Regions from separate parts of the Streptomyces sp. NPDC093568 genome, predicted to be linked through region 1. Evidence: riboswitches for the same ligand, from Rfam matches in the RefSeq annotation. Region 1 holds a riboswitch; the other holds the start of a gene.
The links. Region 1 has a riboswitch for cobalamin ahead of ACIRD7_RS17895 (ribonucleoside-diphosphate reductase subunit alpha). Riboswitches for the same ligand answer to the same signal wherever they lie in the genome.
Positions count from the first base shown of each region.

Region 2: linked by a shared signal. The riboswitch ahead of metE (5-methyltetrahydropteroyltriglutamate--homocysteine S-methyltransferase) and the one ahead of ACIRD7_RS17895 (ribonucleoside-diphosphate reductase subunit alpha) in region 1 are both predicted to bind cobalamin.

Region 1 is NZ_JBIWJD010000004.1:94,303-99,592, reverse strand. Features, by position in the region: gene ACIRD7_RS17905 (ATP-binding protein) at 1-2,686, opposite strand, end outside; gene ACIRD7_RS17900 (GNAT family N-acetyltransferase) at 2,859-3,365, shown strand; cobalamin riboswitch at 3,401-3,558, shown strand; gene ACIRD7_RS17895 (ribonucleoside-diphosphate reductase subunit alpha) at 3,682-5,290, shown strand, end outside.
Region 2 is NZ_JBIWJD010000001.1:682,908-688,197, forward strand. Features, by position in the region: gene ACIRD7_RS02865 (methylmalonyl-CoA mutase family protein) at 1-166, opposite strand, end outside; gene metE (5-methyltetrahydropteroyltriglutamate--homocysteine S-methyltransferase) at 291-2,609, opposite strand; cobalamin riboswitch at 2,765-2,989, opposite strand; gene ACIRD7_RS02875 (3-hydroxybutyryl-CoA dehydrogenase) at 2,987-3,853, opposite strand; gene aceB (malate synthase A) at 3,874-5,290, opposite strand, start outside.

The sequences.
Region 1 (5,290 bases):
GGAAGGCCTGCGGATGCCGGATGCGGCGGTTGGCCGCGTACTTGAAGCCCTGGGCCAGCGCGGCCTCCAGGGCGAGCGGAAGGTCGGGGGTGCCGCCGGTGGCCTTCGGGTCGAGGTGACGCAGCCATCTGGTGAGGCGTTCCCGGGCCTCGTCGCGGTGCGCCCCGTCGACGGAGCCCAGCAGCATGGGGATCATCCAGGCACGCATCACGAACTCCCGGAACAGATCGACGCGTTTCGCCCGGTACTCCTGGTTGAGCTCGCGCCGGTCCTGCTGCAGCCGGGCGATGCGCTCGGACCGGGCGCGTGAGGCCACCCGGGCGGCCCTGGCGTCGGCCATGCGCTCGGCCCATCGCTCGTGCTCGCGCCGCTTCCAGTCCTTCAGCTCTCCGAGCCGGTCGTTGTACTCCTGCACCGGGTCGGTGTTCAGCCCGACCCGACTGCGGATCACGGCGAACGCGGGGTTGCCGCCGGTGCCGAACTCCTGGGCGGCGGCCAGGCGTATGGAGTAGGACGGTTCCCTGATGCCGATCTCGACGAGCTCCTCGTAGAGCGGAGTGGTGTCGATCCGGTCGGAGACGCTCCGCAGTGCGGCTCCGAGCTGTCTGAGCAGCCGCAGTTTGGCGTCGTCGAGGGTGCGCCGGTCGCCTTTGAAACCCATCCAGGTCTGACGGACTTCCGCCAGTATGTCGCCCAGGAGCCTCGGGGAGTCCTCCGCGCTCTCGATCTCCACGGCGGCCGCGTAGAGGTCGAGGGCCTTGGGGTCGTCCGTGCGGCGTTCCGCGGCCTTGCAGAGCCGGTGCGCCAGGGTGTGCCCCCATACGCGTGAGTGGCGGAGGCGTTCGTCGAACTCCTTCTTCGCCTCGGCCCGGACGCCTCCCCCGCGGGCCCTGCGCCTGGCCGCCCGGCGGCGCGACAACAGCACCAGGGCCATGAGCAGTTCGCGGCTGGGCCCGGGCGGCTGCAGCGCGTGCTCGATGAGTTCACCGGCGCCCCGCTCGCCCAGCTGGCCCAAAAGGCGGTAGCCGAAATAGGCCTGGATGATGCTGTGCGGGAAACGGACCTTCCGCTCGAAGCCCTCCACCAGCCCGAGCTTGTCCGCGTTGCGCGCGATCCGGGCCAGGGCGGCCCGGCACTGGTCCATGTTCCCGCCGCGCAGCCGCGTGCGCTCCTGCGGGCCGAGCCGCTGGCAGAGCACGTCCCAGATCTGCTGCCTGTGCCACTCGGAGAAGACGTTCCCTCGCTTGCCGTACCGGTCGAAGCCGCGTCCGCTGCTCCACAGGTGCTCGGCGCGGGCCTGCGCGCGCCGAGCGGGCCCGGGGTGGACATCGGAGTCCAGCAGTTCCCCGAGGCCGACCTCCAGCTTGTCCTGGAGCAGCCCCACGCAGGCCAGCGCGGAGACCACTTCGAGGGTGTCGCGGCGCTCCCGGCGGCTCAGCGCGACGCCCTCGCGCAGCCGGCCCTCGCACAGCGCCTCGTCCCAGGTCTGCAGCAGCCACAGTCGCAGCGTGCCGCGGTCGCGGCTGCGGGTGTTCATGTGCTGCGGGTCGGCGTCCGGCCGGTCGTGCTCCAGCGCTCCGTGGCGATGAAGCTCGCGGGCTATCTGAAGGTAGACGGGGGACTCGGTCACCTCCGCCGTCTCCACGATCCAGTCCACGCGGCGCTCGTCCGTGTCCGGCACCCGTGCCTGCACGAAGCGCAGGGCCTCCTCCTCGCTGAGCGGTTCGAGTTCCACGATCGCCGCCGGGGTGCTCTCCAGCGGGCTGTGCGGGCGGGAGGCGATGACGAGGGGCAGCTTCTCCTCGTAGGCGCGCTCGATGGCCCGCCGGATGATGTTGTCCCGGTTCTGGCCGTCGCCGAGGAGTGCCTCTTCCAGTCCGTCGGCGATGACGACCGGCTTGTCGTCGGCGAGCAGTTGCTGCCAGACCCGATCGGTCTTGCCGCGCGCGAGGATGCCCCGGGGCGCCTCTTCGGTGAAACGCTGCTTGGCCATGCGCTCGAAGTTCAGGTCGGTGCCGCCGTTCGCGTCCCGCAGCCGGATCGGCACGGGTACGGCGTTCTGCTCGGCCAGCAGTTCGGTGAGCCGTACGAGGACGGCGGTCTTGCCCACGCCGACTCCGCCGACCAGCAGATAGGGGCGGCGTGTCTCGCGCTCGCGCAACCGTTCGGCGATGACCCGGACGATCTCCTCCCGGCCCACGATCTCCGCGGTGTCCGGGCCGGCGGTGAGCACCAGTCCGTGGGGGTCGTCCCGCGCCTTCGCCAGATAGCGCCGCTTGGTCCACCGGTACCACCAGAACAGGAAGAGCGTGGCGGCGATCGACGCGGCGAGCACCGGGCCGACGAAGCGCAGGACGGTTTCGAATCCCTCGTTGCCCTGCCGCCACTTCTCGAAGCCGGTCGTGCGGCTCGAGATCAAGATGTACAGGCCCTCCACGATCCAGGCGAGCAACGCGAGGGCGGCCACCGTCCAGACGACCCTGGTGACGTTGGTGTACGTGAACCACCGGCGCCACTTCTTGGAGTGGGTGCTGCCGCGGCGGGCCTCCAGACGGATCGTCAGCCTGTGCCAGTGCCCCACCATTCCCTGCCTGGCCCAGCTGCCCGCCCGCCGCGGAGCGAGCGTCGCCATCGGCGCGTTCCGCGGCCGCTTCTTGCCCGGCGGGCGACGGACGACCGACGTCATGCTGCGCCTCCTTCCGAGAAGAGCTCGAAACTTCCTGGAGGGCTCGAAACGGAGGGGCCGCGGGCTCCGACGCCTATCTCCATGGAAGCACTCCAGGAACGCCCCGCAACCCGGCGGCCCTCGGCGAGAAAACCCGGGCTCGCCGTCCTGCCCGTCCGGCAGACTCGGCCCTATGGACATCGTGATCCGGCCCGTGGAACCCGCCGAGTACGACACCCTCGGTGAGCTCACCGCCCAGGCCTACCTCCAGGACGGCCTCCTCGACTTCGGCGAGAGTGACGAATACCTCGGGGAACTGAGGGACGTGGCCAAGCGGGCTCTCGCCGCCGAGGTGTTGGTGGCCGTCCAGGACGGCCGGCTGCTGGGCGGGGTGACCTTCGTGCCGGCCGGCGGGCCCATGGCCGACATCGCCCGTCCCGGAGAGGCGGAGATCCGGATGCTCGCCGTCGACCGGGCGGCCCGCGGCCGCGGCGCCGGCGAGGCCCTCGTGCGGGCCTGCGTCGACCGGGCACGGGCCGCGGAGGGCTGTGTGCGGATCGTCCTGTCGACCCAGCGCACCATGCACGGCGCCCACCGCATCTACGAACGGCTGGGCTTCGTCCGCACACCCGAGCGGGACTGGAACCCCGTCCCGCACCTCGACGACATCACTCTTCTCACCTATGAGTTGACGCTCTGAAACCACCCCGACACAACATCTGGGGGTGGCGTGGCGGGTGAGCACAAGATGTATGCTCGTCCTCGCTGTCGCCGCAGGGGAATCCGGTGCGAATCCGGAACTGTCCCGCAACGGTGTACTTGTGCATGTCTGTTCTCTCAGACGCCCCGCACAGGAGTCAGTCCGAGGACCTGCCGACAGCGCGCCCGGCCACCCGGCCGGTGCGCACTGACGTCCGGGCCTCGTGGAATGGGCCGGTGGACGCGACGCCGCGTGCGCTCGTGTGCTGCCCCCTGCCCTCCGCAAGGCCCCCGTGCCGAGCGAGGGAGAGCCCCACGTGACCATCGCGCCAGCAGATCCGGCCTCAGCCGCCTCAGTCGTCCCGACCGACGAGGACGCCCCGGGAACCGCCTTGTTGCGGACCCTCACCGAGCTGACCGCCGATCTCCCCGACGCCGACCCCGGCCGGGTCGCCGCCGCCGCGCTGCGCGGCCGGTCCGCCCGTGCGGACGAGGCGGAGCTGCGCGAGCTGGCCACCGAGGCGGCGGCCGGTCTCATCTCCGAGGACCCCGCCTACTCCAGGCTGGCCGCCCGGCTGCTGACCGTCTCCATCGCCGCCGAGGCCGCCTCGCAGGGCGTGACGTCCTTCACCGAGTCGGTCGCCGTCGGCCACCGCGAGGGCCTCATCGCCGACCGCACCGCCGAGTTCGCGCGTCTCCACGCGGCCCGCCTCGACGCCCTGGTCGACCCGGCCGCCGACGACCGCTTCGGCTACTTCGGCCTGCGCACCCTGCACAGCCGCTATCTGCTCCGGCACCCCATCACCCGCAAGGTCATCGAGACGCCCCAGCACTTCATGCTGCGCGTCGCGGCCGGTCTCGCCGAGGACGACACCTCGCGGGCGGTCGACGAAGTCGCCGCGCTCTACGGGCTCATGAGCCGCCTCGACTACCTGCCGTCCTCCCCGACGCTGTTCAACTCCGGCACCCGGCACCCCCAGATGTCGTCCTGCTACCTCCTCGACTCCCCACTCGACGAACTGGACTCCATCTACGACCGCTACCACCAGGTCGCCCGCCTCTCGAAGCACGCCGGCGGCATCGGCATCGCCTACTCCCGCGTCCGCAGCCGCGGTTCGCTGATCCGCGGCACCAACGGCCACTCCAACGGCATCGTCCCGTTCCTGAAGACGCTCGACGCCTCCGTCGCCGCCGTGAACCAGGGCGGCCGGCGCAAGGGTGCCGCCGCGGTCTACCTGGAGACCTGGCACTCCGACATCGAGGAGTTCCTGGAACTGCGCGACAACACCGGTGAGGACGCCCGGCGTACGCACAACCTGAACCTCGCGCACTGGATCCCGGACGAGTTCATGCGCCGGGTCAACGCCGACGAGCCGTGGAGCCTGTTCTCCCCCGCCGACGTGCCCGAACTGGTCGACCTGTGGGGCGAGGAGTTCGACGCGGCCTACCGCAAGGCGGAGGCGGCGGGACTCGCGCGCAAGACCATCGCGGCCCGTGAGCTGTACGGCCGCATGATGCGCACCCTGGCGCAGACCGGCAACGGCTGGATGACCTTCAAGGACGCCGCCAACCGCACCGCCAACCAGACGGCGCTGCCGGGCCATGTCGTCCACTCCTCCAACCTCTGCACGGAGATCCTGGAGGTCACCGACGACGGGGAGACGGCGGTCTGCAACCTCGGGTCCGTCAACCTCGGTGCTTTCGTGGACGACGGCGACATCGACTGGGAGCGCCTCGACGCCACCGTCCGCACCGCCGTCACCTTCCTCGACCGCGTCGTCGACATCAACTTCTACCCGACCGAGCAGGCGGGCCGCTCGAACGCCAAGTGGCGCCCGGTGGGCCTTGGCGCGATGGGCCTGCAGGACGTCTTCTTCAAGCTGCGGCTGCCCTTCGACTCAGCGGAGGCCCGCGCCCTGTCCACCC
Region 2 (5,290 bases), on a different contig from region 1:
GCAACCCGTCCTCCAGGGCGGTGGACAGGGCGTCTTCCGCGGCCGTGCCCGAGACGTCCTTACCCGCCTTGCGCAGCACACCTTCCACCAGGTGTTGCCACTGCTCATGGGTTGCGTCAGGGAACTCGGCGGCCAGCGAGAGCCCGTCGTCAGGCAGGACCGTCATGCTCGGATGCTAGGTCAGATCGTCAAAGGAGCAGCAGAGGGCACGGCTGTGACCTTGCCCTCTTCCACCCTGTGACCTGGGTCTCCGGGCCCCGGCACGGGTGCGCCGGGGCCCGTCCGACGGGTCAGGACGGGGACGGTTCACCCCGTACCGTACGGGCCGCCGCCACCAGGTTCTCCAGCGCTGCGCGGGTCTCCGGCCAGCCGCGGGTCTTCAGGCCGCAGTCGGGGTTGACCCACAGCCGTTCGGCGGGGACGGCCCTGAGACCGATGCGCAGCAGCTCCGCCGCTTCCTCGGCGCTCGGCACGCGCGGGGAGTGGATGTCGTAGACACCCGGACCGGCCTCGCGGGGATAGCCGTGCGCGGCGAGCTCGCGGGCGACCCGCATGTGGGAGCGGGCCGCCTCCAGGCTGATGACGTCGGCGTCGAGGTCGTCGATCGCCCCGACGATGTCCCCGAACTCGGCGTAGCACATGTGCGTGTGGATCTGCGTGTCCGGCCGCACCCCGCCGGTGCTCAGCCGGAACGCCTCCGTCGCCCACGCCAGGTACGCGGCGTGGTCGCCGGCGCGCAGCGGCAGCGTCTCCCGGAGGGCCGGCTCGTCGACCTGGATGACCGAGGCGCCGGCCGCCTCCAGGTCACCCACCTCGTCACGCAGGGCGAGGGCGACCTGGCGGGCCGTCTCGCCGAGCGACTGGTCGTCGCGGACGAAGGACCAGGCGAGCATGGTGACCGGGCCGGTGAGCATGCCCTTGACCGGGCGCGAGGTGAGGGACTGGGCGTACGTCGTCCAGCGCACCGTCATCGGCTCGGGCCGCGAGATGTCGCCGGCCAGGATCGGCGGGCGGACGTAGCGGGTGCCGTAGGACTGGACCCAGCCGTGCCGCGTGGCGAGGTAGCCGGTGAGCCGCTCGGCGAAGTACTGCACCATGTCGTCGCGCTCCGGCTCGCCGTGCACCAGGACGTCGATGCCGGTCTTCTCCTGGAAGGCGACGACCTCCTGGATCTCCGCCTTGACGCGCTCTTCGTAGGCGGCGGCGTCGATCCGGCCCGCGCGCAGGTCGGCGCGCGCGGTGCGCAGCTCGCCGGTCTGCGGGAAGGAGCCGATCGTGGTGGTCGGCAGCAACGGCAGGTTCAGCTGGGCGCGTTGGGCGGCGGCCCGCTCGGCGTACGACTGAGCGCGCCGGGCGTCCGCCTCCGTGACCGCCGCCGTGCGGGAGCGGACGGCCGGGTCGCGGGTGATCGGGGAGCCGGCCCGGGAGGCGAGGTCGGCGCGGTTGGCGGCGAGTTCGGCCGTGATCGCGCCGGTACCCTTGGCCAGACCCTTGGCGAGGGTGACGATCTCGGCGGTCTTCTGCCGGGCGAAGGCCAGCCAGCGCAGGAGCTGCGGCTCGATGTCCCGCTCGGCGGACGCGTCGAGGGGCACGTGGAGCAACGAGCAGGACGCGGCCACGTCCACCCGGTCCGCCAGGCCCAGCAGGGTGCCGAGCGTGGCGAGCGACGCCGTCAGATCGTTGACCCAGATGTTGCGGCCGTTGACGACCCCCGCCACCAGTCGCTTGCCGGGCAGCCCGCCGGCCGCTGCGAGCGCCTCCAGGTTGCCGGCCGCGGGCCCGGTGAAGTCCAGCGCGAGCCCTTCGACCGGTGCCTTGGCCAGCACCGGCAGTGCCTCGCCGAGCCGGTCGAAGTACGAGGCGACCAGCAGCTTCGGCCGGTCGGTGCGGGCGCCGAGCGCACGGTAGGCGCGCGCGGCGGCGTTCAGCTCGGCCGGGGTGCGGTCCTGGACGAGGGCGGGCTCGTCCAGCTGGACCCATTCGGCGCCCGCCGCGCGCAGGTCGGCGAGGATCTCCGCGTACACCGGGAGCAGCCGGTCCAGGAGGGTGAGCGGCTCGAAGTCCGCGGCGACATCGGGTGCGGGCTTGGCGAGCAGGAGGTAGGTGATCGGGCCGACCAGGACGGGCCGGGCGGTCAGACCCAGCGTCAGGGCCTCCTTCAGCTCGGCGACCTGCTTGGTCGAGTCGGCCGCGAAGCAGGTGTCCGGGCCCAACTCGGGGACCAGATAGTGGTAGTTGGTGTCGAACCACTTGGTCATCTCCAGTGGCGCGACGTCCTGGGTGCCGCGGGCCATGGCGAAGTAACCGTCCAGGGCGTCGGCCGCCACGGCCGCGCGGTGGCGCTCGGGAATCGCGCCGACGGCGACCGTGGTGTCCAGGACGTGGTCGTAGTACGAGAAGTCGCCGGTCGGCACCTCGTGGATGCCGGCGTCGGCGAGCCGGCGCCAGTTGCCGCGGCGCAGTCCGGCGGCGGTGGAGCGCAGGGCGTGGGCGGTGACGCGGCCCTTCCAGTAGCCCTCGATCGCCTTCTTCAGCTCCCGGTCGGGGCCCTGGCGGGGGTAGCCGTACACGGTGGCCCGTGCTGCCGCGGCTGCGGACTCGGTGGTCACGGAGATCTCCTTCGCGAGATGAATCCCTGAGATCCCGGGGACGGGACGCGAGCGCGAAGGGGTGACGAACCGGACAACGGGGGCCGCACGGCCGTCCGTTCGGTTGTGTACGCCGACCCGCCCACGAGGTCACCGGGATGTCCGCGCGCGGAGTGGTCCGCACACGGGCAGATGGCAGGTCTTCGGACTCGCGGGCACGTCCTCACGTCGTGAGGACACCTACTGGCCGTCGCTTCCCAGGCCCGGTACGTCGGACCCAGTGCGTATGACGGCGGTCGTTCCCGCTCACCGCTGCGGGGCAGTCCCGGATTCCCACCGGGTTCCCTCTTGCGACGCATCCCGTCCGGCTGACGGGGCGAACCAGCTGCACGGCCAGCCTACCCGCCGTACCGGTGGAACCCCTGGCCGGTCTTGCGGCCCAGCAGCCCCGCCTCCACCATCCGCCGCAGCAGCGGGGGAGGGGCGTAGAGGGGTTCCTTGAACTCGTCGTAGAGCGACTCGGCGATCGCGTCGACGGTGTCCAGACCGATCAGATCCGCGAGCCTGAGCGGGCCCATGGGGTGGGCGCAGCCCAGTTCCATGCCGGCGTCGATGTCGGCGGCCGTGGCGAAGCCGGACTCCGCCATCCGGATCGCGGACAGCAGATACGGGACGAGCAGCGCGTTGACGACGAAGCCCGCCCGGTCCCGGGAGCGGATCACGGTCTTGCCGAGCGCACCGGCCGCGAAGTCCTCGACCGCGGCGAGCGTCGCCGCCGACGTGTGCAGGGAGGTCACGACCTCCACCAGCGGCAGGACCGGAACGGGCTGGAAGAAGTGCAGGCCCACGACCCGGTCCGCGCGGCTCGTGGCCATGCCGAGCCGCATGACCGGCAGGGAGGAGGTGTTGGTGGCCAGTAGGGCCGCCGGATCCTCGACGATCTTGTCGAGCGCGGCGAACACCTCGGTCTTGGCGTCCGGGTTCTCCACGACGGCCTCGACGACGAGCTGCCGGTCGGCCAGGTCGTCGAGGCTGCCGGTGAACGCCAGCCGGTCCAGGGCCTCCCGCGCCTCGGCCGCCGCCAGCCCGCCGCGCCGTACGGCACGGTCGAGCGACGCCGCCACCCGCTCGCGCGCGGCGCGGGCCGCGAGGGCGTCCACCTCGCAGACCACGGTGTCGAGTCCGGCCCGCGCACACACCTGCGCGATCCCCGCCCCCATCTGCCCGCCGCCGACGACGCCGACGCGCGCAATGCCTCCGCTGATGCCCCCGTTCATGCCTCCGTTCATGCTCCGGCCGCCGTCCGCCGGACGAGGTGCCGGGTGTAGGCGTCCGGCGTGAAGAACTGCGGCAACTCGCCCGCCAGCGCCGTCCGTTCGAACAGCGCGCGGATCTCGTCGACCGGCGCCCACGGGTACTCCGCGCCCAGCGCCGCGACCTGGTCGTCGAGCAGCCGCAGCACCGTCTCCCGCTCGACCACCCGGTGCCGCAGCCACTGCCAGATCTGCACCCGCGCGATCTCGGCGGTGGCCGCGTCCTCCATCAGGCCGTCCAGTGCCACCGCGCCCTGACCGCGCAGCCAGGCGGCGAAGTAGCGCAGCGCGACGGCGACGTTGGAGCGCACGCCCTCCGGGGAGGGCGGTCCGCCCATCCGGCGCACCGACAGCAGGTCGGCGGCCGTGACATCCACGTCGTCGCGGGTACGGTCGAGCTGATGCGGCCGTTCGCCGAGGACATCGTCGAACACCTCACGGCACACGGGCACGAGCCCCGGGTGGGCCACCCAGGAACCGTCGAAGCCGTCCTCCGCCTCCCGCTCCTTGTCCAGCCGGACCTTGGCCCGCGCGGCCTCGTTGGCGGCCGGGTCCCGGCCCGGCACCTGCGCGGCCATGCCGCCGATCGCGTGGGCGCCGCGGCGGTGGCAGGTGCGCACGAGCAGTTCGGTGTACGCCCGCATGAAGGGAGCCGTCATCGTGACCCGCGCCCGGTCGGGGAGCAGGAAGTCGGTGCGGTGGCCGAAGGTCTTGATCAGGCTGAACAGGTAGTCCCAGCGGCCCGCGTTGAGCCCGGAGCCGTGCTCCCGCAGCTCGTACAGGATCTCCTCCATCTCGAACGCGGCGGTGATCGTCTCGATGAGGACGGTGGCCCGGATCGTGCCGCGTGGGATGTCCAGCAGCTCCTGGGCGAGGACGAAGACGTCGTTCCAGAGCCGGGCCTCGTACCGGTTCTCCAGCTTCGGCAGATAGAAGTAGGGCCCGCGTCCGGCGTCGATCTGACGCCGCGCGCAGTGGAAGAAGTACAGGCCGAAGTCGACGAGGGCGGCGGGCACGGGACGCCCGTCGTACTCCAGGTGCTCCTCGTCGAGGTGCCAGCCCCGGGGGCGCACCACGACGGTGGCGGTCCGCTCGCCGAGCCGGTACTCCTTGCCCTCCGGTGAGGTGAAGTCGATACGGCGCTCGACGGCGTCGAGCAGGGTGAGCTGCCCGCCGACGACGTTGTCCCACAGGGGTGCGGTGGCGTCCTCGAAGTCCGCCATCCACACCTGGGCGCCGGAGTTGAGCGCGTTGACGGCCATACGACGGTCGGGCGGGCCGGTGATCTCCACGCGGCGGTCGGTCAGCCCGGGGGCGGGCGGTGCGACACGCCAGCTCGGATCGGCGCGGACGGCGGAGGTGACCATGGGGAAGTCGAGCGGCGAGCCG